One region of the Pelosinus sp. IPA-1 genome, then DNA from elsewhere that is predicted to be linked to it. Evidence: riboswitches for the same ligand, from Rfam matches in the RefSeq annotation. Region 1 holds a riboswitch; each other region holds the start of a gene.
What was found. A riboswitch is a leader RNA that binds a small molecule or an ion and turns the genes downstream of it on or off. The one in region 1 is predicted to bind S-adenosylmethionine.

Region 2: another riboswitch for S-adenosylmethionine. It lies ahead of metX (homoserine O-acetyltransferase MetX); the one in region 1 lies ahead of metA (homoserine O-acetyltransferase MetA).
Region 3: another riboswitch for S-adenosylmethionine. It lies ahead of metK (methionine adenosyltransferase); the one in region 1 lies ahead of metA (homoserine O-acetyltransferase MetA).
Region 4: another riboswitch for S-adenosylmethionine. It lies ahead of QSJ81_RS03425 (trans-sulfuration enzyme family protein); the one in region 1 lies ahead of metA (homoserine O-acetyltransferase MetA).

Annotation. Positions count from the first base shown of each region.
Region 1 is NZ_BSVC01000007.1:68,945-76,635, forward strand. Features, by position in the region: gene QSJ81_RS17405 (YeiH family protein) at 40-1,380, shown strand; gene QSJ81_RS17410 (hypothetical protein) at 1,508-1,783, shown strand; gene metA (homoserine O-acetyltransferase MetA) at 1,963-2,880, opposite strand; SAM riboswitch class I at 3,005-3,105, opposite strand; gene QSJ81_RS17420 (MFS transporter) at 3,363-4,595, shown strand; gene QSJ81_RS17425 (NifB/NifX family molybdenum-iron cluster-binding protein) at 4,763-5,158, shown strand; gene tsaA (tRNA (N6-threonylcarbamoyladenosine(37)-N6)-methyltransferase TrmO) at 5,280-5,759, shown strand; gene QSJ81_RS17435 (methionine ABC transporter ATP-binding protein) at 5,926-6,705, shown strand; gene QSJ81_RS17440 (methionine ABC transporter permease) at 6,702-7,370, shown strand; gene QSJ81_RS17445 (MetQ/NlpA family ABC transporter substrate-binding protein) at 7,396-7,691, shown strand, end outside.
Region 2 is NZ_BSVC01000002.1:479,249-486,939, reverse strand. Features, by position in the region: gene QSJ81_RS06055 (immunity 53 family protein) at 1-276, opposite strand, end outside; gene QSJ81_RS06050 (homocysteine synthase) at 536-1,822, opposite strand; gene metX (homoserine O-acetyltransferase MetX) at 1,836-2,993, opposite strand; SAM riboswitch class I at 3,074-3,174, opposite strand; gene QSJ81_RS06040 (hypothetical protein) at 3,260-3,802, opposite strand; gene QSJ81_RS06035 (6-phospho-beta-glucosidase) at 4,063-5,379, shown strand; gene pepF (oligoendopeptidase F) at 5,454-7,343, opposite strand; gene QSJ81_RS06025 (Cof-type HAD-IIB family hydrolase) at 7,449-7,691, opposite strand, start outside.
Region 3 is NZ_BSVC01000004.1:472,452-480,142, reverse strand. Features, by position in the region: gene QSJ81_RS12170 (YicC/YloC family endoribonuclease) at 1-394, shown strand, start outside; gene remA (extracellular matrix/biofilm regulator RemA) at 454-720, shown strand; gene gmk (guanylate kinase) at 745-1,362, shown strand; gene rpoZ (DNA-directed RNA polymerase subunit omega) at 1,380-1,586, shown strand; gene coaBC (bifunctional phosphopantothenoylcysteine decarboxylase/phosphopantothenate--cysteine ligase CoaBC) at 1,596-2,792, shown strand; SAM riboswitch class I at 2,846-2,951, shown strand; gene metK (methionine adenosyltransferase) at 3,021-4,211, shown strand; gene priA (primosomal protein N') at 4,341-6,773, shown strand; gene def (peptide deformylase) at 6,856-7,311, shown strand; gene fmt (methionyl-tRNA formyltransferase) at 7,313-7,691, shown strand, end outside.
Region 4 is NZ_BSVC01000001.1:741,334-749,024, forward strand. Features, by position in the region: gene nifJ (pyruvate:ferredoxin (flavodoxin) oxidoreductase) at 1-3,207, shown strand, start outside; gene QSJ81_RS03405 (GNAT family N-acetyltransferase) at 3,666-4,295, shown strand; RNA gene ssrS (6S RNA) at 4,339-4,518, shown strand; gene QSJ81_RS03415 (C40 family peptidase) at 4,649-5,302, opposite strand; gene QSJ81_RS03420 (diacylglycerol/lipid kinase family protein) at 5,584-6,465, shown strand; SAM riboswitch class I at 6,549-6,651, shown strand; gene QSJ81_RS03425 (trans-sulfuration enzyme family protein) at 6,732-7,691, shown strand, end outside.

The sequences.
Region 1 (7,691 bases):
ATTTGCAATCACTTAAAAATTAAGAAGGGGGATGACTCAATGGCAGGTACAACACAATCTACGCTTCCTTGGTATCAAAGAGAAGATACCTGGGCAATTATTATTGCTTTAGGACTTGTTTTGGCCATTACGGCTGCGTTTTTTGGTGGGGTGATAGGAGTATTCAAATCAATGGCAGTTAGTATTCCTGGGTGGTCTAATGATGTAAGTAAAGTTACTGCTGGGCTGAGTAAAAATATTACTGGAATCTTTTTATTATTTGGGTTTTTTCTTGTAGCTTTTTCGATTGGTGCTCGCACAATGGGTTATAATGTTAAAAAATTTATCGCAGGTTTCACAGTATTATTTATTGCGAGTGTGCTCATTTCTATCCTAGGTTCCAATACGTTTATTAAAGATTGGCAGCTAGAGACTCCGCTACTTGCCTTGCTATTCGGCCTTATTATCGGTAATACTGTGACACTGCCACAATGGTTCCAGGCTGGATTAAAAACGGAATACTACGTAAAAACTGGTATTGTTCTTATGGGAGCCACCTTACCCTTTACCATCATTATGCAAGCGGGTCCTTTAGCAATATTGCAAGCAACAATTGTTTCTGTTATCACTTTCGGAGTGATTTACTTTGCTGCAACCCGTTTATTTGGTCTGGATGAACGTTTTGCTGCCTGCTTAGGGGCGGGTGGATCAATTTGCGGAGTATCGGCTGCCATTGCCATTGGTGGTGCTTGCCGTGCGAAAAAAGAGCATGTTTCTGTGGCGATATCTATGGTCATTGTTTGGGCCGTAGTAATGATATTTGTACTTCCTCTGTGGGCAAAGCAACTAGGTATGGGGGCTGGACCTGCCGGGGCCTGGATTGGTACTTCGGAGTTTGCTGATGCAGCTGGCTTTGCGGCTGCTGAGGCAATGGGAGATGAAAGATCTGTTAAAACCTTTACGCTAATGAAAGTTGTTGGTCGAGACATGTTTGTCGGTGTATGGGCGTTGGTGGTTGCTTTTTTATCCGTAACAATTTGGGAAAACAAAAGTTCTGCTACAGCGGAGCGTATCGATAAAGGAGAAATATGGCGTCGTTTCCCTAAATTTATCATCGGTTTTTTTGCAGCCTCAATCTTTGTCACAATGCTTATTGCAATGATGGAACCGAAATCCGCGTCGGATTTTTCAAAAGATGCTATAGGCTCCATTAAAACATTACGTGGCTGGACATTTACTTGGACCTTTCTGAGTATTGGATTTACCACCCGTTTCCGTGAGTTAACTTCGTTTGGTTGGAAACCGTTAGTGGCATTTACCATTGGTGTGCTAATCAATGTGCCCCTTGGTTATTGGCTATCAAATGTAGTGTTTGTAGACTATTGGTTGAACATTAAATAAATTAAGTTTCATGGAACTAAGAATAATTAGCAAGGAATTGCCAGAGGAGGGAAAAATCACGGGTAAATCACATAAATCAATGGTAAATCATCTGACCCGAATTATTTTAAAACCCGTGGAGGAACCCTTGTTTAGTGGTCACTTTCTAAAGAACGATGTAGTTGATGCCCAGGCAGTAAGAAATTTTGGCTTACAATTGCAGCACAGAGCGGAACGGGTTGCTTTAATGATGGAATTGTTGGCGGCAAAAGAGTTTTCTTTTCATTTTCAACAGGGTTCTATTTTTGCTGATTCGTCGGTGATGGAAGGGCAAGAGGCAAAAGAATATTTACTGGGAAATGGATTTCTTGATCAAGAATTTCAAATATTTCTAGAGTATGGGCGTAAATGGGGAATTATGTAGCGTTGTATTTTAAAAATAGAGTTAAGATTGGATGTTAGTGAATGAGCCAATTATATCTAGGCTGGTTAGGAAAACTAAAGGCTAGATTTACCCTAGGGGGTAAGTCTGGCCTTTTTTCTTAAGTCTTTTTTTCTGCTACATGTTTTTAGATTACCGCAAGGGAGAGTAAGTAAAGAACCTTATAATAAAGATAGATCGAAAGGCGTTTCCTGATAAACATAGTAGTTGAGCCAGTTAGAAAAGAGCAGGTTGGCAGCACTTCGCCAGAGGACTACTGGTGTTTGTGTGGGGTCATCATTAGGGTAATAATTTTGTGGGATTTGAACTGATAACCCTTGAGCAAAATCCCGATCATATTCAGCCTTGAGAGAAAGAGGATCGTATTCTGAATGGCCTGCGATGAAGAATTGTCTACCTGTTAGATCAGCGGCAGCATACACTCCGGAAATATCAGACTCTGACAAGATGCGCAGCTTAGGATTTTTTAGGATATCTTCCCGTTTAAATTCAGTATGTCTGGAATGGGGAACATGAAAGATATCATCAAAACCACGGAATAGTTTGACTTGTTCCGTATCATTCTTTTTGTGGGGGAAAACTCCAAATATTTTTTGTGGAAGATCATATTTTGGAATACCATAGTGGTAGTATAGTCCGGCTTGGGATGCCCAGCAAATATGGAGAGTAGAATATACATGGGTTTTACTCCATTCCATAATTTCGCAAAGTTCATCCCAGTAGGCTACCTGTTCAAAGGGAATTTGTTCGACAGGTGCACCCGTAATAATCATGCCATCATAGTTGCGAGATTTTATATCCTCGAATGTTTCATAAAATTTAATCAGATGTTCTTGTGATGTATTGGTAGGACAATAAGTAGCAGTATACATGAAGTCAACTTCCACTTGCAGAGGAGAATTACCTAGCAGGCGGAGTAATTGAGTCTCAGTAGTAATCTTGATAGGCATGAGATTTAAAATTAATATTTTAAGAGGACGTATATCTTGGGTATAGGCTCGGTTCTCATGAATTACGAAAATGTTTTCACTTTCCAGGATGTTGGTAGCAGGTAAATTGTTAGGAATTTTTATAGGCATAGTGCATTCCTCCATTTTTTTGATATTATAAAAACTCGCTAGAAGGCTGTTATGCTCTTCTAATCAAGTAGGGTAACAAAAAGAGCCCCTTTCCGAGGAAAGGGGCTCTTTAAACCGCACATTCCTCTCATCTTTCAGGATTGCTCCTGCTGGAATTAGCACCGTTGCATTGCTGCCGGCTGCCGGGTGTCATAGGGCCAGTCCCTCGACCTCTCTAGATAAGAGTTTAATATTAATTTATGAATAATATTAACATAGGTAAATAAGTAAGTCAAAGTAAAATTTAATAAAAGGTTTTACAAAATGTCATACTATATTGACAAAGTGACCAAGCTGAATATAATAAAAGTTAAAGATTGTCAATTTCAAGGATGAATGACTATGAAAAAAGGTCAAGCTCTTTCTGAAATGAAAGTGGTTTGATCTCTTTTATTTAATTGGTGAGACATTGGTTGTATAACAAACAAGGAGACTCATGTTATATGTTGAAAACACATAATAAGAATGCGCAAGTTTCTTCCCTCATTCACTGCAAGTCATATGTACATTTTTGGTTTTCTAGGGTTCTGACAACTCTGGCGTATCAAATGCTAGCTGTTGCCGTGGGGTGGCAAGTCTACGAGTTGACTGATAGTCCCTTCTATTTAGGGTTGGTTGGTCTTGCTCAGTTTTTGCCAATGTTTTTACTAACTCTTGTTGTTGGGCATGTGGCGGACCGTTTTAATCGTCAGAAAGTTATTTGTATTTGTCAAATAACGGAAGGCGTGGGGGTAGGTTTGTTGGCAATCGGAAGTTATACTGGTTGGCTTAGCAAAGAAAGTATCATTACCATTGTATTTCTGATCGGCGCAGCCAGGGCTTTTGAGGGACCGACGATGCAAGCTTTTATGCCTGGATTGGTATCGGCTAAGATTTTTCCGCAAGCTTTGGCGACTGTTAGTTCGGCAAATCAGACAGCCAATATCATAGGGCCGGCAATTGGGGGATTACTTTATGCTGCAGGTCCTGGCTATGTTTATTGTACAATTAGTGTACTTTTTCTAGGTGCCAGTCTTCTTATTTCTAGAATTAAAATTCAACGTGAAATACGGAAAGTCCATGCTGTTAATCTACGAGAATTATTTGCTGGGATCACTTTTATTCGTCGAAAACCCACAATACTTGGTGCCATATCCCTGGATCTTTTTGCTGTACTGTTAGGAGGAGCAACTGCTCTATTGCCGATTTATGCTAAAGATGTGCTTTTTATTGGGCCAGAGGGAGTGGGGATTTTACGCTCAGCACCAGCCGTAGGTGCCTTATTGATGTCAGGTCTTTTAGCCCATTATCCTCTTAAACGTAAAGTCGGTCGAACGATGTTTAGCGCTGTATTTGTTTTTGGACTGGCTACCATTGTATTTGCCTTATCAACGTCCTTTGCTTTATCTCTCGCTTCATTAGTTGTCCTTGGTGCTGCAGATGTCATCAGCGTTGTCATTCGTTCCTCCTTAGTGCAATTGCAGACGCCAGATGAAATGCGGGGAAGAGTGAGTGCAGTCAACTCAATGTTTATTGGAACTTCTAATCAATTAGGAGAATTTGAGTCTGGTGTAACGGCAGCTTTTTTCGGTACAGTGCCTGCACTGCTGATTGGTGGTATTGGCACAGTATTGGTTGTTATTCTATGGATAAAACTATTTCCCGAACTCGCTCAAGCTGATCGAATCGCATCTTGACAAAGTGCTATAAACAAGTATATTATATAAACAAATTAGAACGTAAAGCTGATCAGTAGTAATGACTGAAGGCAAAGAAAGGTTCCTTGTGAAGGAATCAATCTTTGCCTTTTTATTTTAAGTATGTATTACTAAAGTTAATAATAAGAGAAAAGGAAGTGTATAGTATGTCTAAAGTTGCTGTTGCGAGTACTGATGGAATAGCCATTAATGAGCATTTTGGTAGAGCGGAAGAATTCTGGATTTATGAAAGCAATGAAGGGGGAGCTTACCAATTTATTGAACGTAGAAAAAAAACGCTTGAAGAATCTGAAGGCGATCATGCTACTACAGTTCAATTACTTGCTGATGTTGAAGTTGTACTAGTTAACAAAATTGGCCCGGGAGCGGAGAAAGAATTGCGACGTGAGGGGATAATTGCCTTAAGTGTATCTGGTACCATTGATAAAGCCCTTAGCGCTTATGCAAAAAGAGGAAAGTTTATCAAGAATAATGCACTACTAGGGACAATAAAAGGATGCCAGGCATCTGGTGGCTTAGGGTGTTCGAATAGATGTAAATGAGTAAGAGTAGGTCAAATTTCCTTAAATGTAACTTGAGTTTATAAGCTGATAGAAGAATTAATTTTTAGTAGTATTAGGTGTCAAATTATTGCTTCTTAGTAAAGACAAAGGAAGGAAACAGATGATTGATTATAAGCCGATAGGTATCATTCACTCGCCCTTTAAAGAGGCAAAGGGGACACCAATTCAAGCTGTTGCAGCCCAGGAGATTGTTGGTAGTATTGAATTAGATCCAGAATACGTTGCAGGCTTAAAAGATATTGAGGGGTTTTCTCATCTTATGTTGCTGTACCACTTTCATTTGATTAGGGAGTCTTCTTTGCTAGTAAAACCTTTTCTGGATAATGAGCTGCACGGAATTTTTGCTACCCGATCACCAAGTCGACCTAACTCAATTGGCATATCAGTTGTACGTCTGATTAAGGTCGAAGGCAATACACTGTATATTAAGGATGTAGATACTATCGATGGGACTCCTTTATTAGATATAAAACCTTATGTACCAAAATTTGATGTCAGAGAAACTGAAAAGACTGGGTGGTTCGAAAAAAGTATACATAAACTTTCACATACAAAAGATGATGGTAGATTCATAAAATGAGTTATCAATGGCCATTATGTCTAGAAAAAACGAATAGATTCTAGAGTAGAACCTTGCCGACTGGTCGAAGAACTAGAGGCTATAGTCCATTTTATAATGGAATATAGCCTCTTTATTTTTATAATTGGCTATTTGCCGAATAGAAAGGTTAAGGAAGGTGGACTGAATGATTACAATTGAGGATTTAAATAAAGATTATATTACGCCTCATGCTAGGATAAATGCCTTGCGTAATATAAATTTGCAAGTTGAAAAAGGCGATATTTTTGGCATTATCGGTTTTAGTGGAGCTGGTAAATCAACTTTAATTAGATGTTTAAATCGCCTTGAAGAACCTGATTCAGGTAAGGTTATCATAGCAGGGCAAGACATTACAGCTATGAACAAACAGCATTTAAAGTTGGCTAGAAGAAAAATAGGTATGATTTTTCAGCAATTTAATTTACTTGATGCAAAAAATGTTTTTGAAAATGTTGCCTTTCCTTTGAAGGTTTCCGGATATCCTAAGAAGCAAATCAGGCATCGGGTGGAAGAAATTCTTGAGTTAGTTGGTTTGGCAGATAAAGCCAAAGCATACCCCTTGCAATTAAGTGGAGGACAAAAGCAAAGAGTTGGTATTGCTAGGGCTCTTTCCAATAAGCCAGATGTGCTACTTAGTGATGAAGCGACGTCTGCTCTTGATCCCCAAACAACCTATTCCATATTGGAACTTCTAAAAGATATCAATAAGAAATTGGGTTTAACAATTGTCCTAATTACCCACGAACTTGATGTATTGAAACATATTTGCAACAATATGGCTGTTATCGAGCAGGGAAGAATTGTTGAAAATGGCCCAGTTGAAAAATTCTTCTTAAATCCTGAGAGTGATACGGCGAAACGATTTATTAGCATTTTGCAGGGGTTTGAAGCAAAGCGTGTATATAAGGAAGGTGGTGGGATTTGAACGACGATGTATTAGAGCTACTACTCACTGGTCTTGGTGAAACAGTTTACATGGTAACCCTTTCTACTCTCATTGCCTTCGCGATTGGATTGCCACTTGGAATTATATTAGTAGCTACAGAAAAAGGCAATGTGTTGGAAGCCCCCAAAATCAATAAAGCTTTGGGGACAATTATCAATATAGTACGTTCATTTCCAACCATTATTCTTATTGTTGTTTTACTTCCTTTAGCTAGGTTTATTGTGGGAACGACCCTGGGGGCTACGGCAGCAGTTGTACCCTTAGCCATTGGAGCCGCACCATTCATTGCTAGAATTATTGAGAACTGCCTTAAGGAGGTTAGTTTTGGTAAAATCGAAGCGGCGACGGCCATTGGCGCTAACCCTTTAACGATCATTACAAAAGTACTTATTCCTGAAGCTCTGCCTTCTCTCATCCGCGGGTTGACCATTGCAGTGGTAGGAATTATAGGTATGACGGCAGTTGCTGGGGCAATTGGGGCAGGAGGTTTGGGGAGCCTTGCCATACGGTTTGGATATATGAGATATCGAGATGATATTATGATTGCTACTGTCATAACCTTGATTATTCTAGTGCAAGGTGTGCAGTTTGGTGGTGATTTTTTAGCTAACTATATTAATGGGAAAAGGTATAAATTTGATTAAAAATATAGGAAAAAGGGTGATTTGTATGTTGAAAAAAAGTATTCTCTTTAAAATTATCATTGGAGTTATCAGTATTATCATGGTTGCCGGTTTATTTACTGGATGCTCATCTAAAAAGGAAAGCGCCCCAGCAAGTACTAGTAAATCAGAAGTAACTGTAAAAGTGGGAGCAGCAGTAGTGCCACATGCGGAAATTTTAAATTTTATAAAACCTAAATTGAAGCAGGAAGGGATCAATCTTGAAGTGGTTGTGCTGGATGATGAGGCGCAATTAAATCCTGCATTGCAAACAAAAGCAATTGATGCTAATTATTTTCAACA
Region 2 (7,691 bases), on a different contig from region 1:
CCATTCCTTGAAAATTTCTAATATCTCTTCTAAATTTTCAGGCCCTCCAAATCCTTTGAAAGTATTATCATTTACAAGACATCGAATCCAATTATTATCACTCCTATCAAGATAAACAGTTTCAAATGTTTTTTGTTCGAATCCCGTACCCGTTAAATCAATTTTTATAGACCATCCTGGATTATCTACTGTTGTAATCTTCACACCATAACAATGCTCACAATTGTCATTACAATTATTTTTATACCAGCCGGCCAACCATTTTACTAAGCTCATTTCTTCAGACTCCTTCTGGATTTATCTATTCTAATCATTTTCCCGTTTCGAACCGTTACAGATACAATAATACATTTTAAAAATTTTTTCGTCTGCCAAAAGGTATACGTTTTAACATTTTTTATTATATTTATATATTTTTTACAAATTTCATGGCCAAATAGTAAAAGGCTGCAACTATAATATCCTCTACTAATATCATAGTTGCAGCTCTTTTTACTATATTGTTTTATTTTATAGTTACCTCAAGCATCACAATTTACTTTGCAACAGCCAAACCTTGATCCAAGTCTTCAATAAGATCTTCCACATCTTCAATTCCAATAGACAAGCGTACCATGTCATCCGGTACTCCAGCACTAGCACGTTGCTCTGATGTGAGCTGAGAGTGAGTGGTACTTGCAGGATGAATGACAAGAGACTTAGCATCTCCAACATTTGCTAATAGGGAAAATAACTGCAAGGAATCAATAAATTTTCTACCAGCTTCTAATCCACCTTTGATGCCAAAGGTTAATATAGCTCCTGCTCCACGAGGAAAATACTTTTTCGCCAAATTATAATCTGGGTGATTGGTCAATCCTGGGTAGCTTACCCAACTCACACTTTCATGTTTTGCTAAATGCTCAGCAACGGCTTGCGCATTCTCGGAGTGACGTTTCATACGTAAATGAAGAGTTTCTAACCCTTGCAAAAATTGAAAACTATTAAACGGGCTGAGGCACGCTCCTAAATCGCGCAGCACTTGGATTCGCAGGCGAATGATAAAAGCCAAAGGTCCTAAGGCTTCCGTATATTTTAGTCCATGATAACTTGGATCTGCCTCACTCAATAAAGGAAACTTTCCATTATCCCAATTGAATTTACCACCATCAATCACTAAACCACCCATAGATGTACCATGCCCGCCAATAAACTTTGTAGCAGAATGAACGACAATATCTGCGCCAAAATCTAGAGGACGGCATAAATAAGGTGTAGCAAACGTGCTATCAACAATTAATGGGATACCATTTCGGTGGGCCACTTCAGCAACTTTTTCAATATCAAAAATATCAATTTTGGGATTTCCAATCACTTCACCATATAACGCTTTTGTCTTTGGCGTAATCGCCTTTTGGAAATTTTCTGGATCCCTTGGATCAACAAAGGTTACCTTAATCCCTAAATTAGGCAAAGTATAGGAAAACATATTATAAGTACCGCCATAAAGAGTTGAAGAGCTGACAATTTCATCCCCTGCTTGGGCAATGTTTAAGATGGCTCCACTAATTGCAGCATGCCCTGAAGCAAAGGCTAAAGCTCCGACTCCACCTTCAAGAGCTGTAATGCGTTTTTCTAAGACATCAGTAGTAGGATTAGTCAAGCGACTGTAAATATTACCAGACTCTTTTAAACCAAATAAATTGGCAGCGTGCTCGCTATCACGAAAATTATAAGCAGTAGTTTGATAAATGGGAACTGCTCGTGATCCTGTTGTCGGATCTGGCTCCTGACCACCGTGAACGGCTAATGAATCAAAACGTAATTTTTCTTGTACTGACATGTTATACATCCTCCTAGTTTTTAGTTACTTTACCTATAGTTAGCTTTTTTATAAACTCATTGATCAAGGGCCTTAATAAATGAAAATCAATTAAAAAACCATCATGACCATGAGGACTTTCAAGTAAGGCATACTCGGCATCCACTCCGCAATCGCGCATAGCTTCCACCAATTCTTCTTGCTGGTAAGGAGGATATAAAATATCAGAACTTACCCCCACAACCATTACTTTCCCCGTAATTTGGGCTAAAGCATCCTCATAGCTTTTACAGCTATCTGACAAATTATAATAATCTAAGACTCGTAGTAAATATAAGTAAGAATTCGCATCAAAACGGCGCGCTAAGCTATTACCTTGATGATCTAGGTAATTTTCAATTTCAAAACATCCATTGCGGCGTTTCCGTCCAAATTTTCCTTCCATAGACAATTCGGATTGATAGGTAATCATACCTACCGATCGGGCAATTGCTAATCCTTTTTCTGGACCATTCCCGCCATAGTAATTTCCACCTTGCCAACCTGGGTCAAGAGTTATAGCTTGCCGTGCTACCTTATTATAAGCAATGGACTGAGAAGATGAATATCCTGGAGCGGCAATTGCCATAACACCATCCATAAAATCAGGATAGGTTACAGCCCACTCCAAAGATTGCATTCCACCCATGGAACCGCCAATAATTAACTTAACATGTTTAATCCCCAGCAAATCTAGTAATCGTTTCTGTACCTGTACCATGTCTAATAAAGTTATTTCCGGGAAATCCATGCCATAAGCCAGCCCATTTTCTAAGTTAGGGGAAGCTGGACCTGTTGTCCCTTGACAACCACCAAGCACATTGGCACAAATAATAAAATACTTATCTGTATCTAGGGGGCACCCTGAACCAACCAGTGGTTCCCACCAACCTTTTTCGTCATGCTGGTTATGGGCGGCTGGATGACTATCACCTGTCAAGGCGTGATGTAAGAGTATAACATTATCGCCGTTTTCAGATATATGTCCATAGGTTTCATATGCTACAATAACCTCTTTTAATATCCCCCCTAATTTGAGGTACAAGGGATTTTCTGTATCAGCTACTTTAGCCATCTTTAAATAAGGCCGCCACTTAAATCCTGGAAAGTAAGTTAACGTTGTCTGCATGCTACGGCTGTTATCTAACAGCATCCATATACCCTCTCCTCACCATCTCAAATATAAAAAAACCCCTCTTATAAATAAGAAGGGTTTTTATTACATAGTAAACCTTCTTATCTCCCAGGATTGCTCCTGCTGGAATTAGCACCACTGCATTACTGCCGGTTGCTGGGTGTCATTGGGCCAGTCCCTCCACCACTCTGGATAAGATTTAATATTTAATTGTAACGTTGTAAACCTAGTGCTATTACTATATCATGATGTAGCGCTAATAGCAACCATGTATTGGTGATTTCCTACGGATTTTTATCTTGTTCATTCTTGTCTAGCGGCTTAGCTGCCGTTGGCTGCAAGTTAGGAGAGATATTGATTCGTTCGGAGGAGAATAATATACCATCCTGCCACATTTGATAAATATAGACGGAAATTAAATGCACGACCGTCGTTGTAAATGCCCCAATCCCCGCAAGAGCATTTTCGTCAAGCCACACGAATATTCCTCGGCGGTGTAACAAGGGCTGTACCAAAAGGATTAATAGTAAACTGCCTATGATCTGAACAATTGCATACGACCAAAACCGCCCATAAGTATATTTGAGAATCCACATCGCGCCGATTGGCAATGCACCATAAACAAAACTTATCATTTCGCTAAGCGGATAAACATTCTCACGGGTCTCCCATACCTTCCAAGTAACGCCTACATCAACAATTAAAGTATTCGTTACTATTACAAACAAGGCTGCGGGCATCCATCGCTTAATTTCCTCTCTAGGCATGAAGAAGAGAGTTAGCCAAGGAAGAATTAACATAGACCATAATATTATTTGATTGCTCACAACCAAGCCTCCCATAATCGATATACACTTATTATGACCCTGTTGTGATTGCCTTATTCTGGACAAAATACAGCCTCCATTCTCCGAAAAAGGGTAAGAAGTTCTTTTATCTCACTACGAGGAATAGCTAATGCGTATTCCCTTCTCTTAAAGTAAAACTGTACTAGTACAGTTTTACTTTATCGTAATTGCGCTCCTTCTGGTAGAACTATATGATTATTCTAGAGATAAAAATTCCGAGTATATTAGGAGGTTTTATTATGAAGGGGTTAAAAATTGTGACAATCGGTGGCGGCTCAAGTTATACACCGGAGATTATTGAAGGATTCATAAAAAGATATGATGAACTGCCCATTCACGAACTGTGGTTAGTAGATATTGACGCAGGCAAAGAAAAATTAAAGATTGTAAGTGATCTTGCTAAAAGAATGGTCAAAAAATCCGGGGTACCAATGGAAATACACACGACTCTAGATAGAAGAGAGGCTCTGCCCAATGCGGATTTTGTAACGACACAATTTCGCGTAGGCCTCTTAAATGCACGAATAAAGGATGAAAGAATTCCATTAAACCATGGTTATATTGGACAAGAAACCAATGGTGCCGGCGGGATGTTTAAGACACTGCGAACTATTCCAGTCATACTTGAAATTGATAAAGATATGGCAGAATTATGCCCAAATGCTTGGCTAATCAACTTCACCAATCCCTCAGGAATGATCACGGAAGCTGTACTGAGATATGGGAAAAATAAGAAGGTTATCGGCTTATGTAATGTACCTATTGGCATGGAAATGGCAATAGCCAAACTATACAATGTTGAACACAGTAGAATTCGAATTGACTTTGCCGGTTTGAATCATATGGTATTTGGTTTAAATGCATATTTAGATGGTGAGAACATTACCAAATCAGTGATTGATAATATTGCTGCTGGCAAGATGCCGAGTACTGTAAAAAATGTTATCAATATTAATTGGATACCTGAATTTGTACTAGGATTAAATGTAATACCTTGTCCCTATCACAGATACTATTTCAAAAAAGATGAAATGTTGGAAAAGGAATTAGAAGAGTTTGCCAAAGGGGAAACTAGAGCTGAAACAGTAAAAAAACTGGAGGATGACCTGTTCGAATTGTATAAAGATCCGAATTTGGACATAAAACCACCACAATTAGAACAACGTGGTGGAGCCTACTATAGCGATGCAGCCTGTAGATTGATAAATTCAATATATAATGACAAGCGTGATATTCAACCCGTAGATACGAGAAATAATGGGGCAATTGCCGGAATTTCGCCTGACTCCATTGTAGAAGTAAGCTGTGTGATCACTAAAGATGGTCCTCAACCAATTGCTATCGGTGAGCTTCCCATACAAATAAACGGATTAGTACAACAGATTAAATCCTTCGAAAGAGTAGTTATTGATGCAGCTGTTACAGGCGACTATAATAAAGCTTTACTAGCTATGACAATGAACCCGTTGGTCGCTTCCGATAAAATGGCTAAAGTTTTATTTGATGAAATGTTAGAAGCTCACAAAGAATATCTCCCCCAATTTAAAAGCTTATAATAGCAAAAATGACGCCAGATCAAGGAATGATCTGGCGCCATTTTAGTTAAATTAAGATACTATTTAATTATGAACTATTCTTCTTTCATTAACATTTCCAATTCATCTAATAGCCGATTAAATTTCTGTAACGTAATTTCGATAGGCTCAGGGGTAGACATATCTACACCAGCATGTTTTAAAATATTGATTGGTGTATCTGAACCACCAGCTTTTAAGAAATAGGTACTGTAGCGTTCTTGGGCCGTCTTACCTTCTGTTTGTAATTTTTCAGCAAAGGCCGTTGCTGCTGAATAACCAGTTGCATATTGATATACATAAAAATTACGATAAAAGTGAGGAATTCGAGCCCATTCTATATCAATTTCTTTATCTACAACCATATCACTACCAAAATATTTTACATTAAGTTCATGATACATGCCTTCCATCACATCAGCCGTCAAGGTTTCCCCTTGCTCACTTTTTTCGTGAATTGCTTTTTCAAATTCGGCAAACATGGTCTGGCGATATAAGGTAGTACGAATATTTTCTAAGTATTGATTTAAGAGATATATTTTTGTCTTTTTATCTTCTGTGTGCTTCAGCATATAATCAATGAGTAAAATTTCATTGGTAGTAGAAGCAGTTTCTGCTGTAAAGATCACATAGTCAGAAGTAGGATAAGGCTGGTGCTTGGCACTATAGTAGCTATGCATGGCATGCCCCATCTCATGGGCTAATGTAGAAGCATCGCTATATCTTCCATGATAATTCAAAAGGACAAACGGATGTATGCCGTAAACGCCCCAAGAATAGGCACCTGAACGTTTTCCCTGGTTTTCATAAACATCGATCCAACTTGCTGCTATACCTTTGTTAAAGTTTTCGATATACTCTTCCCCTAAAGGAGCTAAAGCTTGCCTTACAACCTCCAAAGCCTCTGGATAAGTCAATTTTATGTCTATATCCTTTACAATCGGTGCATATAAATCATACATATGTATTTCGTCTACGCCTAAGGCCTTCTTCTTTAAGGCTACATACCGATGTAGTGGGGCAAGATTTTGATTGACGGTACGAATTAAATTATCATAAACAGCTACAGGAATATGATTTGGCGTAAGAGCAGCTTCCTGTGCCGAAGGAAACTTATGGGCTTGGGCGAAAAACACATGCTGTTTGACATGCCCATTGAGAGTTGCTGCCAAGGTGTTACGATACTGACCATAAGAACCCAGTACACCAGCAAAGGCTTCCTGACGAACACGCCGATCCGATGAGCGAAGGTAAGTGGTGTAACGACCTTCACTTAATTGGACCTCCTGTCCTTGCTCATCTTTGATGTTAGGAAATCGAACTTCTGCATTTGCTAAAACATTAAAAACTGTAGCAGGAGTTTCCGCTACTTCCCCTGCTTTTGATAGTAGTGCTTCCTCCTTAGGAGAAAGCACATGTTCTTTTTGCTGGATTAAACTATCAAAATAAAAGTTATAAATTGCTAGCCCTTTTTCCTGACGTCTAATTTCCTGCAATTTTTCCGTTGGCATAGAAACAATTTCAGGCTCAATAAAGGAAGTAGCGGCACTAACTTCCACATTTAATGATTGAGCTTTGCCAGTTAATGCTTGGTACTTATTATCAGCCGTATTTTCATCTTGATGCATACGGGCAAAAGGATACAACTTGCCTGTAATCATGGTTACTTCATCACGAAGTGTAAGACACGCAAGCATCTCCTTACCCGAAAGATGCAGCCTACCTTTAAATTCGGTAATCTTAGGCAACATAGCTTTCACCTTGTTGTAGTCTACCTGCCAAGCATCATCGCTTGTGTATAAATCCTCAAGATTCCATTTATATTCAGCCTGTATTTGGGCTCGGTCAGCAATCTGAGAATTTTCTGGAGCTCCTACTGCACTAGACGTAGTAGAAAGCATCATCATACTCAACGCTAAGGGGAAAACGTGGATCTGTTTAAACATAGAACACTCTCCTTTTAAAATAATTCCAGTCCTTTCCTTTATCCTAACACGAGTAAAGCCTCTAGTAAAAGCCTTATTATGCAGAATTATTTATATTGTATAGTATTATATGTTTTCTTTTAAAACATACTTCCTTAAAGCGTATTCCACTCCTCTTTCTAAATTGCTTTTAGGGATGATAATATCCGCATGCTGCTTTAATTCCGCACTCGCATTTCCCATCCCAATTCCCAATCCCACAGCTCGAAGCATTGCAATATCATTTCCTTCATTTCCAATGGCTAATGCTTGTGATAAAGGAATTCCCAATTCTCGGCAAATAGTACCTAACGCAAGGCCCTTATTTAC
Region 3 (7,691 bases), on a different contig from region 1:
AGTGATTGAATCATATATTAAATCAGTAGAAGAGCGTGCTCCTCAAGTTTTAGTAGAGTACCGGGAAAAGATATTGGGACGTATGCGTGATTTATTGGGGATGATAGGAGAAGAACCTGACGTCGGCAGATTGGTACAGGAAGCAGCGATTTTTGCTGATAAAACGAATATAACTGAGGAGTTAGTACGTTTAAAAAGTCATTTGGCACAATTTCATACTGCATTACATATTGATGAGGCAGTAGGAAGAAAATTGGATTTCATCGTGCAGGAGATTAATCGTGAGACGAATACAATTGCTTCAAAAGCGAATGATTTTACTGTAGCCAACATAGTCGTAGAAATTAAAAGTGAAATTGAAAAAGTCAGAGAACAGATTCAAAATGTAGAGTAGAATCAAATAAAGAACCATAGGTAGATGCTAGCGATATAAAAAATAAGGGGGATTTTTATATGGAAATAAAACTTATCAATATTGGCTTTGGTAATATTGTATCTGCGAATAGAATCATATCTATTGTCAGTCCTGAATCGGCGCCAATTAAAAGAATTATTCAAGAAGCTCGTGACAGAGGAATGTTAATTGATGCAACTTATGGAAGACGTACTAGAGCTGTAATTATTACTGACAGTGATCATGTAATTTTATCTGCAGTGCAGCCTGAAACCGTAGCTCATCGCCTTGCCAGCAAAGAAACTAGCGAGGACACTGCAGAATAGCAGATGATGAAAGGAGCAGCATGTATGACAAAAGAGGGAATTTTACTTGTTTTATCTGGTCCATCTGGAGCAGGTAAAGGGACAATTTGTCAAGAATTGCTGCGTAGATATCCTGAATTAAACTATTCCATATCTGCCACTACACGGGCAGCACGTGTAGGAGAAAAACATGGGGTTAATTACTGGTTTGTTTCTCGTGAAGAATTTGAGAATATGATAAAAAATGATGAGTTGTTGGAATGGGCTGAAGTTTATGGCAATTTTTATGGAACACCATGCCGTCATGTAAAGGATTTATTACAAAATGGTAAGGATGTTGTCTTAGAAATAGATGCACAGGGAGCTACGCAGATAAAAAAAAGATTCCCCCAAGGAGTGTTTATCTATATTGCACCACCGTCCTTGGATGAGCTAGCGAATCGCATTCATAAAAGAGGTACTGACAGCTTGGATGTGATAAAGAAAAGGCTCAGTTGTGTTAATAATGAATTGACATACGTACATAATTATAACTACATAGTAGTAAATGATGAGGTGCAAGAAGCAACAAACAAGGTTTTATCAATTATTACTGCAGAAAAGTGCCAAGTGGTACGTAATGACAATATAGTGGAAGAAATATTAACTAATTTTAATAAATAAAACTTAGGGGGACTACTATGATTCATCCATCATTAGATGTTTTAGTGACTAAAGTTGATAGTAAATATACATTGGTTGTGCTTGCGGCTAAGCGTGCTCGAGAACTTATGGACGGTTCAGTACCCATGGTTGAGAGCAAGTCGAATAAGCAAGTAACCATTGCTTTAGAGGAAGTAGCGCAAGACAAAATATCCTATGAGCGGACCAAAAGCGGTATAAAGTAGGAGGTCGTTATGTTAAAGGGAAAGAATATTGTTGTTGGCGTAGCTGGTGGTATTTCTGCTTATAAAGTAGTGGATGTCGTTAGCCGTCTAAAAAAACAGGGCGCCAACATATATGTTATTATGACTAAGGCAGCGACTAACTTTGTTACCCCATTGACTTTCCGAGAAATAAGTGGACATCCGGTTGTAGTTGATATGTGGGCAGAAGCTACCAATTGGAATGTTGAACATATTGCATTAGCTAGTAGAGCAGATTTGTTTTTATTGGCTCCTGCAACGGGAAATATTATTGGTAAAATAGCCAATGGTATAGCGGATGATATGTTATCTACTACGGTTATGGCGACAACGGCACCAATCTTAATGGTGCCAGCTATGAATACGAATATGTATTTAAATACCATTGTTCAGCAAAATATTAGTAAGCTGACTCAATTAGATTATTACTTTATGGATCCAGATTGTGGTAAATTAGCATGTGGTACAGAGGGTGTAGGACGTTTACCTGAGCCAGAGGCTATTGTAGAAAAGGTAATTGAGATACTAAAAACCAATCATGATTTTACAGGGAAAAAGATATTAATTACTGCAGGTGGAACGCAGGAGGCAATTGATCCCGTAAGATATATCGGTAACCGCTCTAGTGGGAAAATGGGCTATGCATTGGCGGAGGTTGCTGCGCACAGAGGAGCAAAAGTCACTTTAATATCGGGACCTACTCATTTAGTTTCGCCACCTGGTGTTACAATAGAATTTGTACAATCAGCATCACAGATGCAGGATGCCGTATTGGCTCATTTTGCGGAAAGTGATATTGTGATAAAGGCAGCGGCAGTAGCGGATTATCGTCCACAGAGTATGTCGGAGCATAAAATTAAAAAGACTGGTGAGACGCTACATTTGATACTAGAGAAAAATCCGGATATCTTACTACAGCTTGGGCACCTAAAGAAACATCAGATATTGGTTGGTTTTGCTGCTGAAACTCAGGATTTACTAGTTCATGCACAAGATAAATTAACGAGAAAAAATTTAGATATGATTGTCGCTAATGATGTTACTATACCTGGTGCCGGATTTAATACGGACACAAATATAGCAAAATTGTTGTACCGTGACGGTCGTATAGAAGAGTTGCCTCAAATGTCTAAAAAAAGGCTAGCAGAAGTTATTTTAGATAAAATTCACATAGAATGTCGAAAATAGGTTGATTTTTGTTCTATTTTACTTTAAAATTTGATTTGGCAGAATTATATATTGGCTCATCAAGAGATGGTGGAGGGAATGGCCCGATGAAACCGCGGCAACCATTTGGAATATCCAAAAACGGTGCCAATTCCTGCGGTGAAATCCGCAAGATGGGAGAGTGACAGTGACAATCACCCTCCCTTATGGGAGTTTTTTTATTTTTATTAATTATTGGAGGTAGAAATTGTGGAAAAAAAACGCGTATTATTTACTTCAGAGTCTGTTACTGAAGGACATCCTGATAAAATGGCGGATCAGATTTCAGATGGTGTATTAGATGCCATTATGGCAAAAGATCCTATGGGACGGGTAGCATGTGAGACTTTGTTGACAACAGGTCAAGTACATGTAGTTGGTGAAATAACAACGAATTGTTATGTGGATATTCCTAAGATAGTACGTGATACAATTAAAGAAATTGGCTATACACGTGCAAAATATGGCTTTGATGGTGACACTTGTGGTGTACTGGTTTCCATAGGTGAGCAATCCGCTGATATTGCGATGGGTGTTGACAAGGCGCTAGAAGCAAAACAAGGACAAATGGATGATATTGAAGCAATCGGTGCTGGTGACCAAGGAATGATGTTTGGTTACGCAACCAATGAAACTCCAGAGTATATGCCATTGACAATATCCTTAGCACATAAGTTAGCTCGTCGTTTAACAGAAGTCCGTAAAAATGAAGAAGTTGATTATTTACGTCCTGATGGAAAAACACAAGTAACGGTGGAATATGAAGATGGACAACCTCTTCGTGTCGATACGATCGTAATTTCAACCCAGCACGGTCCTGAAGTTGAATTAGCAACTATTGAAAAAGATTTGATTGAAAAAGTTATTGTACCAATTGTTCCAGCTCATCTATTAGATGCAAATACGAAATACTATATTAACCCAACAGGCCGTTTTGTAATAGGTGGACCTCAAGGCGATGCTGGTTTGACTGGCCGTAAAATCATTGTTGATACATATGGTGGAATGGCACGTCATGGTGGCGGTGCATTCTCTGGTAAGGATTGTACCAAAGTAGATCGCTCAGCTGCCTATGCAGCTCGCTACGTTGCCAAAAACGTAGTTGCGGCAGGATTAGCAGATAAATGTGAGATCCAGTTAGCTTATGCTATTGGTATGGCGCATCCAGTCTCGATTATGGTAGAGACTTTTGGCACGGCTAAAGTAGATGAAAAACTGATTGCCGAGCTGATTAAAAAACATTTTGATTTGCGTCCAGCTGGCATTATTAAAACCTTGGACTTGCGTCGTCCGATTTATCGTCAAACAGCAGCTTACGGACACTTTGGCCGTACTGATATTGATTTGCCTTGGGAACGCACTGATAAAGCAGAAATTTTACGTAAGGAAGCAAATCTTTAATTTTTAATAATTTCTTGCAGGGTTTTTATCTCATCATACGAATTTTATAGGTATAGCTAATGATAAAAGGGGGACTCAGTGAGATTCCCCCTTTTTAATTTTATTAAGTATCATGGAATGGTGGTAACAATGCAACGTATAGCACAAGTTTTAGTAAATCTTACAACTAAAAACATTAACAAAGCTTTTTCATATCATATTCCTGAACACTTAGATTGTGTTGCTGTAGGTTGGCGTGTATTAGTGCCTTTTGGAAATCGCAAACTAGAGGGTTTTATTATTGATATTACTCAGGGTGAAGATTCTGATATAATTAACCTAAAACCTATTTTAGATACATTGGATAATGACATATGGTTTGATGAGCATATGATGCATACTGCTAGGTGTATTAGTGAATATTATCTTTGTAATTTAGTTGATGCGATGCGTTTGTTTATTCCAGGGAAATCAGGCATAAAAAGTGTTACACTTTATTCGGTAGGCACTGATCGGGATATTCAGAAAACATTAACTGAGTTATTAGCTAAATCAGCAGAATATTACCAGGTATTTATATATATATATGAGCAGCGATCGGTACTTTCGTCCAAATTAGAAAAACAGTTTGGTGCTGGTGTATTAAAAGTCATACAATATTTACTACGTAAGAAAGTAATAGTTGGAGAGTCAATCGGAAAAAAGACTGGTACACATCTTTATAAAAGTGTAATCTATTTAGACATATCTATTGAATCCGCCCAAACCCTTATTAGCAGTTTAGTTAGAAAACCAGCACAATGCCGTTTATTGAATTATTTAATAGAGTATGGGCAGCTTTCTTACGATGACTTGAAAAAAAGTAATACTAGTTATGATACTGTCAAAAAATTGGTACAAGAGGGCATTGTTAAAATTGAAAAAGTTCAGATAGTTCGTGATAGCTATGCTGATTTATCGGAAACAAAAAATACTGTTTCATTAACGACTGAACAACAGCAAGTATTGGGAAAAATTATACCGAAAATGCAAGCTAAGGAATTTGAGTCTTTTTTACTTCATGGCATTACTGGAAGTGGTAAAACCCAAGTCTATATCGAAGCAGTGGCAGTAGCTCGTCAAAATTACCGTCAGGCGATTGTTTTAGTCCCTGAAATTGCCCTTACAAGCCAAATTGTCTCACGATTTAAGGCTCGGTTTGGTGATGATGTGGTAGTCATGCATAGTAAGCTATCTACTGGTGAACGTTATGATGCTTGGCAGCGTCTTCGTAGAAAAGAAGCAGGTATTGTTATTGGTGCTCGTTCAGCCATTTTTGCACCTTTGGTAGATATCGGAATAATTATAATGGATGAAGAGCATGAATTTACTTACAAGCAAGAGGAAACACCGCGCTATCATACGAGACAGGTAGCTTTAATGAGAGCTAATTTGGCAGGTGCAGTGGTAATAATGGGAAGTGCTACGCCAGCAGTTGAGACATATTATCAAGCTTTAGAGGGGCAGCATACAATGCTTGCTATGTCAAAGCGGATTGCAAATGCGTTGTTACCTGCGGTTACGGTTGTTGATATGCGTGAAGAATTACGTAATAAAAGGCGTAGTGTCATCTCCTTGCCTTTGCAAGAATTGCTAACTGAGACAATAAACCGCGGTGAGCAGGCTATTATTTTATTGAATCGTCGTGGTTATGCTACCTTTGTAATGTGTCGAGAATGTGGGCATATTGTACGGTGCAAGCATTGTGATATTTCTTTAGTGTACCATTCTATAGGTAAAAAACTGAAGTGTCATTACTGCCAATGTATTGAAGAGGTGCCCGATGTTTGTCCAGAATGCAGCAGTCGTTATATTCGCTTTTTTGGCACAGGCACGCAAAAATTACAAGAAGAGTTAATGAAGCTATTTCCAGATGTACGTATAGTGCGGATGGACCAAGATACTACTGGCGGGAAGATGGCTTATGATCGTATTTTAGATGGATTTTCAAAAGGCGAATATGATATTTTACTTGGTACGCAAATGGTAGCTAAAGGGCATGATGTAAAAAGTGTTACAGCCGTGGGTATCATAGCAGCTGATAGTATATTGAATTTACCTGATTTTAGGGCAGCAGAGCGTGTGTTTGCCTTGTTAACTCAGGCCGCAGGTAGGGCAGGGCGTGGTGAGAAGGCAGGCAAAGTTGTAGTTCAAACTTATAATCCCGAGCATTATGCAGTAAAAGCGGGGGCTGAACATGATTACCGAAGCTTTTATGATGCTGAAATCGTTTTTCGTAAAGCCCTTTCTTATCCACCCTATAGTCAAATTCTTAAACTTACAGTTCAGGCTGATGAAGAAGGAAAGGCTCGAAATCTAGCTGATAAGCTAATAACAGAATTACGAAGTCTAGTAAAAGAAAATAAAAATATAGAAGTAATAGGGCCATTTCCAGCCCCTGTTGCTAAGATAAATGATATTTTTCGTATGAATATCATTGTAAAAACAGATAATCTTGTGGACGTAAAGCCTCATATAGTTGCGATGGGCCTAACTACGCGACCAGATGTTATTATTGATGTTGAACCAGTTAGTATTATGTGAAAAATATTGTTTATATTAAACGTGGATTTTTATATGTTTCTATGATAGAATTTTGGCATGATTTATCTACTAGGAGGTTATTATGGCTATAATGGACGTTAGAAAAGCTGGCGATAAGGTATTAAAAACGAAAGCGGAGCCAGTGTTACGTGTTGATAAAAAAATTAGGAAACTTCTTGATGATATGGCACAGACAATGTATAGTGCCGATGGAGTAGGCTTGGCAGCACCCCAAGTAGGTATATCTCTTCGAGTGATCGTGATTGATGTAAATGAAGAGTTAATTGAACTAATAAATCCAGTTATTACGAAAAGTGAAGGCTGTGAACTGGGAAATGAAGGCTGCTTAAGTATACCAGGTGTTTTTGGTGAAGTAGAACGATTTGCGGAAGTCACAGTAACTGGTTTAAACCGTTTTGGGAAAAATATAAGTATTACAGGAACTGGTTTGTTATCTAGAGCCTTACAGCATGAAATTGATCATCTGGATGGCATATTATTTATTGAAAAAGCGCAAACCATTCATAGGGGTAAATAAGATGTCAAATTTACGAGTAGTATTTATGGGGACGCCAGATTTTGCCGTCCCTTGTTTGGATAAATTAATAGCAGATAACTATAATGTTGTTGCAGTAGTAACCCAGCCAGATCGTCCCAAAGGACGGGGGCAGAAGTTAGCTGAATCGCCAGTCAAACAAGCAGCACTAAGTTATGGTTTACCTGTTTTGCAACCAGCTAAAGTAAAAGAGGCTGCGTTTCAAGTTGAATTATCTTTATTAAAACCGGATATTATTATTGTTGTTGCATTTGGCCAATTATTACCTAAAAGTATATTGGATTTACCCTTATTAGGTTGTATTAACGTGCATGCCTCCTTATTGCCTCTTTATCGTGGAGCTGCACCGATTCATTGGTCCG
Region 4 (7,691 bases), on a different contig from region 1:
AGAGCATTGGCTACAAATGCTCTCAATATATTTGGCGATCATCAAGATGTTATGGCTGCTAGACAAACTGGCTGTGCTTTACTTGCTGAAAGTAGTGTACAAGAAGTTATGGATTTAAGCGCTGTAGCTCATTTATCAGCATTAAAAGGAAAAGTTCCTTTCATCAACTTCTTTGATGGATTTAGAACATCCCATGAAATTCAAAAGATCGAAACCATCGAATATGATGAATTAGCAAAACTCTTAGATCAGAATGCTGTTGATTCTTTCAGAAGAAATGCATTGAATCCTGATCATCCAGTTCTTCGCGGTACTGCACAAAATCCTGATATTTATTTCCAAGAAAGAGAAGTTTCCAATAAATATTACGATGCTTTACCAGAAATCGTAGAAAACTACATGGCTGAAATTAATAAAATTACAGGCAGAAATTATCATCTTTTCAATTACTATGGTGCGCCAGATGCAGACAGAATGATTATTGCTATGGGTTCCGCATGTGAAGCAATTGAAGAAACTGTAGATTATTTGAATGCAAATGGCGAAAAAGTTGGTTTATTGAATGTTCACTTATACAGACCATTCTCTATCGAACATTTCTTCAAATATATTCCTGAAACTGTTAAGAAAATTGCTGTTCTTGATAGAACAAAAGAACCTGGTTCTTTAGCTGAACCATTATACCTTGATGTAAAAACTGCTTTCTATAATCGTGCATCACGCCCTGTAATTGTCGGCGGTAGATACGGTTTAGGTTCTAAGGATGTAGTACCAGCTCATATCGTTGCTGTTTATGAAAATCTAAAAGCAAGTGAACCTAAAGATGGCTTTACTTTCGGTATTGTTGATGATGTAACTTTCAAATCTCTGCCAACTGCTGCAGATGTTGATACAACTCCTGAAGGAACAAAAGCTTGTAAGTTCTGGGGTCTTGGTTCTGATGGTACAGTTGGTGCTAACAAGAGTGCGATTAAAATCATCGGTGATAAAACAGACATGTATGCACAAGCATATTTCGCTTATGATTCTAAAAAATCAGGTGGTATCACAGTATCTCACCTTAGATTTGGTAAAAAACCAATTAAGTCTCCTTATTTGATTAACAAAGCTGATTTTGTTGCTTGTCATAACCAATCCTATGTTGATAAATATGACGTATTGGCTGGTTTAAAACCAAATGGCAATTTCTTATTGAATTGTATTTGGGACCAAGACGAGTTAGAAGAAAAATTACCAGGTTTCATGAAACGTTATATTGCAGTAAACAACATCAATTTCTATACATTGAATGCAGTTAAAATTGCGCAAGAAATTGGTTTGGGCGGCAGAATCAATATGATTATGCAATCCGCATTCTTTAAAATTGCACATATCATTCCAGTTGAAGATGCTGTTAACTATCTAAAAGACGCAGTTGTAGGTTCTTATGGTAATAAAGGTCAAAAAGTAATTGATATGAACAATGCTGCAATTGATAAAGGCGTAGAATCAATTGTAAAGGTAACAATTCCAGAAAGCTGGAAGAATGCTGCTGATAGCAAAAAAGATGCAGCACTATTTGCTTGTGCTTGCAGTTCTGAAGCTAAGAAAGAAGTACCTGAATTTATCGAAAAAATCCTTGTGCCAATGAATAGACAAGAAGGCGATTCATTGCCAGTTAGTGCTTTCGTTGGTAGCATGGAAGATGGTACATTCCCACTTGGAACATCTGCTTATGAAAAACGTGGTATTGCGATTAATGTTCCTGAATGGCAAATGGATAAATGTATCCAATGTAATCAGTGCGCATTTGTATGTCCACATGCTGTAATCAGACCTGTTCTAGTGAATGAAGAGGAAATGAAAAATGCTCCAGAAGGATTTACTGCAAAAGCCGCGGTCGGCGCTAAAGACTTGCAGTTTAGATTAGCAATTTCCCCTCTTGATTGTACTGGTTGTGGAAACTGTGCTGAAGTTTGCCCTGCAAAAGAAAAAGCATTAATCATGAAACCACTTGATACGCAAATGAATGAAGTACCATTGTGGGATCATCTAGACAATATTTCGAAAAAAGAAAATCCTATGAATAAGAATACTGTTAAGGGAAGCCAATTCGAGCAGCCTTTATTAGAATTCTCTGGTGCTTGTGCAGGTTGTGGTGAAACTCCTTACGTTAAACTTGTTACCCAATTGTTCGGTGATAGAATGATGGTTGCTAACGCTACTGGTTGTACATCTATCTGGGGCGGAAGTGCTCCGTCGATACCATATACAACAAATAATGAAGGACATGGTCCAGCTTGGGCTAACTCCCTATTTGAAGATAATGCTGAATTTGGTCTTGGTATGCATTTAGGCGTAAAAGCGTTAAGAGAAAAATTAGCTGCTACAGTGAAAGAAGCTATGGAACTCAACGTTAGTGCAGAGCTAAAAGCTGCTTTGGCAGATTGGTTAGATCATAAGGATAGCGGTGAAGCAAGTCGTTTGAGAGCTGATCGTGTCACTGCCCTTGTTGCTGCGGAAAAAGGCGACAATGCAATATTGAACGAAATTGATAAAAACAAAGATTTCTTAGTTAAGAGATCACAATGGATCTTCGGTGGCGACGGCTGGGCTTACGATATCGGCTACGGCGGTTTAGATCACGTGTTAGCGTCTGGAGAAGATGTAAATGTTTTAGTACTTGATACTGAAATCTATTCAAATACTGGCGGTCAAGCTTCTAAATCAACTCCTGCCGCAGCGATTGCTCAATTTGCTGCTAGCGGAAAAATGACGAAGAAAAAAGATCTTGGTATGATGGCTATGAGTTATGGCTATGTGTATGTAGCGCAGATTGCTATGGGTGCTGATAAAAATCAAGCATTAAAAGCAATTGCTGAAGCAGAAGCATATCCAGGTCCATCCCTTGTAATTGCATATGCTCCTTGTATCAGCCACGGTTTAAGAAAAGGCATGGGCTTTAGCCAACTTGAAATTAAAAATGCTGTAGAATGCGGATATTGGGGCATGTACAGATATAACCCAGCATTGAAAGATCAAGACAAGAACCCGTTCATTCTGGACTCCAAAGAACCAACAGCTAATTTCCAAGAATTCTTGATGGGCGAAGTAAGATTTGCATCCCTTAAGAAACAATACCCAGAAACAGCTGAAGCATTATTTGCGAAAACAGAAAAAGACGCTAAAGAAAGATTGGCAACGTATAAAAGACTTGCTCAATCATAAGAAGTAAAAAGTAACTCCTTCGAATATAAGAGGCATTTGATAGCTCGCTATGCGAGCCGTCAAATGCCTCTTTGTTCTATAATCAGAAAGTATAAGTTTTTTGGGGTAAAACCACTGAACCACAAAGATGCAATGCAGCACACAAAAGAGCACGTTAAACACAGAGAACACAAAGATGAACAAAGAACACAGAGACATTTTCTACCCCTTTGTGTTCTCCGTGTCCGCAAAGCGGCTTTGTGTCTTTGTGTTTCAAAACGTTTATTTAAAAAAGGACGCGAAGCGTTTTTCTTATGGCGTTCAATTATTGAGATACTTTTTGTATTAAAAAAAGTGTAACATATCAAGAAAAATATTGTATAATTATATCCAATACTAGATTAAAATTACGCTTCTGCATTTAAATTTAGTGTTAGAAGCATATAATACTATTTTTAGATTAAGGAGGTTATATAATTATGGATATTATATACCGTACTGGAAGAGAAGAAGATAGTCTCAAAATTGCTGAAGGAATCGATCGTGCATCAGGTGGCATTGTAGAATTTTTGTTTCATGATTTGCTAGATCAATATACGCCCACCCAAGTAATGGCGAAATCAATAAAAGAAAAGCAGGGAACTGATTCCTATGAAAATGCAATTGTTGCAGAGTATCAAGGGAATATTGTAGGCATTGTTTATTCTTATTCAGCCCGATATCATGGCATTACCGATAATACTAGAAGTTTCTTTCCTAATGACCGACTCACATTTCTAAAAGATTTCTATAATTCGCGAGTTGAGGATAGCTGGTTTTTAGATTCCATTTATGTAGATGGTGCATTTCGTGGCACAGGTATTGGGAGTAAATTAATTGAATTGACAAAGCAAAGAGCAAAAGACAATGGGTATAACAGACTAAGTTTAATGGTGATGGCTGATAATGCAGTAGCAAGACGAACCTATGAACGCAATCAATTCGAAATTGTAAAACATATCGATGTGCAAGAACATAGATTAATTCCTCATAAAGGTGGAATCTATCTACTGGTCAGTAACCTGAATGACAACATCTCCGATAATGAAAAGTTAGGCATCATGACTTGATTTTCTGACAATTCTGTGATATTATACGAAATGTAAAACGATAGTATTTCTAGGGTACACGTTACTCTTAGCTATGTTCAACCGACTCATCGATTTTGGGAGCCTACGATTATGTAGCTATCACGCCTCCTAGGAGAGGACGGTAAAAGCATGATTTTTAAAGCACCCACCTGCTGGATAGCGGGGTTTGAACATAGCAGGAAAACGATAAATTGGATGTACTATCTTTATAAGTTTTTAAGAGCATAGGTTGTAGCCTGTGCTTTTTTGTTTACGGCATAGTTAAGAGTATCGAGTTAAAGGAAAAACCAGCACTGAGTAAGTGCTGGTCTTCAAAGAAGGACTTTATCTTTTTACTTAATGTAACGACGCGCTCCAATATAATGTTCCGTGTAATAAGCGTCACTCAAAGAACTAATTGTTACTTGTTTTGCAACGGAACTATCATGAATAAATTGTTGATTACCCATATAGAAACCAACATGAGATGCACCAGGTTTATATGTGGTGAAGAAAATTAAGTCGCCAATTTGTAGATTTGATTTATCTACAGGAGTACCTATTTCATATTGCTCAGCTGCAGTCCGAGGAAGAGTAATACCATTTTCTTTCATAACAAGTTGGGTAAAACTTGAACAGTCAAGCCCGGTAACAGGTGATTCTCCTCCAAAGACATAAGGGACGCCCAAATAGGTTTTGGCAGTTGCGATTATAGCATTACCTTTGTCTGTATTAGTAAGTGACTTACCATCATTAGATGGTGCTAAAGGCGTGATATTGACGGCTGGATTTTGGAGCGGATTGCTTTTCCCTAATAAATTTCCTAATAACATGCCAATCAATACATTTAAGAAATTAAAGGAAGACGATTTATTATTGTCCGAAGACATAGTTTGGGATAATGTATCCAAAGGCGAAGCCGCCATTGCCGCAGGTATTGGCATAATTAAAGTGAAAGAGAAAGTGAGAAGGGTAAGAAGTATAATGGGCTTACGGTATTTATTCATATAATAACCTCCTATTTTAGTAGAGTGATAATTTATAATTACTAACAGAATAATAATACTGAAAAAAATGTATTATGTAAACAGGTAATATCTACAATTATCCTAGATAAAGAAGACTTGATTCATATGGAGTTTTAACTCCCACTTATAGAAGATGGGAGTCTTAGAGCGGTTTAGTAATCGGATAAATTGCTAGACTTTTATACTTAGAATGAAATACAATAGATTATATATAGGAAAGTAAGTGTATTATTGTTATTGCACCAAGGAGGGATCTGTGCTTGCGAAAGTTTATTCTTGTGTATAACCCTGTATCAGGTGATGCAAGTTTTAAATTTAAATTAGATCATGTGATTGAATGTTTTCAAAAAAAGGGATGTATCATCATTCCACTGCGAGTTAGTAATGAACAAGAGACTAAGAGTTTCGTTATGTTATCTCGGGAAATAGCTGTAGATGGCATTATTGCATCGGGTGGGGATGGAACCATTCATGAGGTGATAAATAGTATGCTTGAAGGTGAAATTGATTTGCCATTAGGCATTATTCCTAGTGGTACATCAAATGATTTTGCGGCTTATCTACAATTAGATAAAAATATTGAAACTTGTGTAGAAGTTATTACTGCAGGAAAAAGCAAAACCTTTGATGTAGGAAAAGTAAATAATAAATACTTTTTTAATGTTGCTAGTGCTGGACTGCTGACATCAGTAGCCCACAGTGCGGATAGTATGCTAAAAAATACACTGGGGAAAATAGCTTATTATTTAAAAGGCCTTGGAGAGCTGCCTAATTTTCGAGCTTTAAAAATGCGATTTGTTGCTGATGGCCAAGTCATAGAGGAAGACGTATTTTTGTTTCTTGTAATGAATAGTGGCAATGTAGGGGGATTCCCTAATCTAGTACCAGACGCTAAGATTGATGATGGTAAACTTGATTTATTTATTGTAAATAAATGTAATCTGCCAGAATTAATGGGTTTATTTATCAGCTTTTTAAAAGGCATACACTGTAATAGTAAATATGTTACTTGTATACAAGCCGAACATATTTACATTGAATGTACAGAAGAGGTAGATAGTGATTTGGATGGAGAGTTAGGTCCTAAGCTTCCCCTTGATATTCGGGTTGCTCCAGGAAAAATCAAAGTTTTTAGTATGTAACTGGCTATGATACCACCTTTAAAAAATTAGATAAGTATTGACAGAGATCATTTATATATGGTATTATCAAAAAAATAAATAAGCTCTTATCGAGAGTGGTCGAGGGACTGGCCCTATGACACCCAGCAACCGGCAGTAATGCAGTGGTGCTAATTCCAGCAGGATAATTATCCTGAAAGATAAGAGGAAGACGTTTTTCATTGCATAAACCTCTTTCCTCGGAAAGAGGTTTATTTTATTTAGAAAACATAAAATAGGAGGATATTATGAGATTAGACTCTAAAATTGTACACATTGGTGTCTGTACGGATACAAAAACAGGAGCGCTAAGCACACCTATCTATCAATCCGCTACCTTTCGCCATCCGGCTCTTGGTGAGAGTACTGGTTTTGACTATACCCGTAGCCAAAATCCTACAAGAAAAGTATTAGAAGAGGGAATTGCTACATTAGAAGGCGGTGCAGTAGGATTAGCCTTTTCTTCAGGCATGGCTGCGATTACAGCGATACTAATGATTTATAAATCAGGAGATCATTTAGTTGTAGTAGAAGACTGTTATGGTGGTACCTATAGAGTGATCGATAAGATATTCAGTAATTTTGGGTTAACGGTAAGCTTTGTAGACGGCAGTAGTAAAGAAGAGGTAGCACAAGCGATTACCCCTCTAACGAAGGCTATTTTGGTAGAAACACCTACCAACCCATTAATGAAAATTGTTGATATACGTGCTATAATTGCACTAGCGCAGGAAATGAATATTCATACAATCGTTGATAATACTTTTTTAACGCCTTATTTTCAACGTCCCTTAGAACTCGGAGCTGATATCGTAATTCACAGTGGTACTAAATATTTAGCAGGTCATAATGATCTAGTCTGTGGATTGGTTGTTGCTCGAGACGCTGAGTTAGGTGCCCGTATACGCTATGTACAAAATTCAACAGGCGGAGTTCTTGGGCCGAGTGATAGTTGGTTATTAATTCGCAGTATAAAAACCTTAGCATTGCGTATGGAAAAGCATAATGAAAATTCTCAAATTATTGCCAAATGGCTAAAAAAGCATCCCAAAGTGGTAAATGTATATTATCCAGGTTTAATGGAGCATCCAGGGAAGGAAATACATGATAGTCAGTCCTCGGGTTATGGAGGCATGCTGTCCTTTGTTGTTGATAATTCCCAATTGGCAGCGCAAGTATTGCGAAAGGTTAAATTAATTCGATTTGCT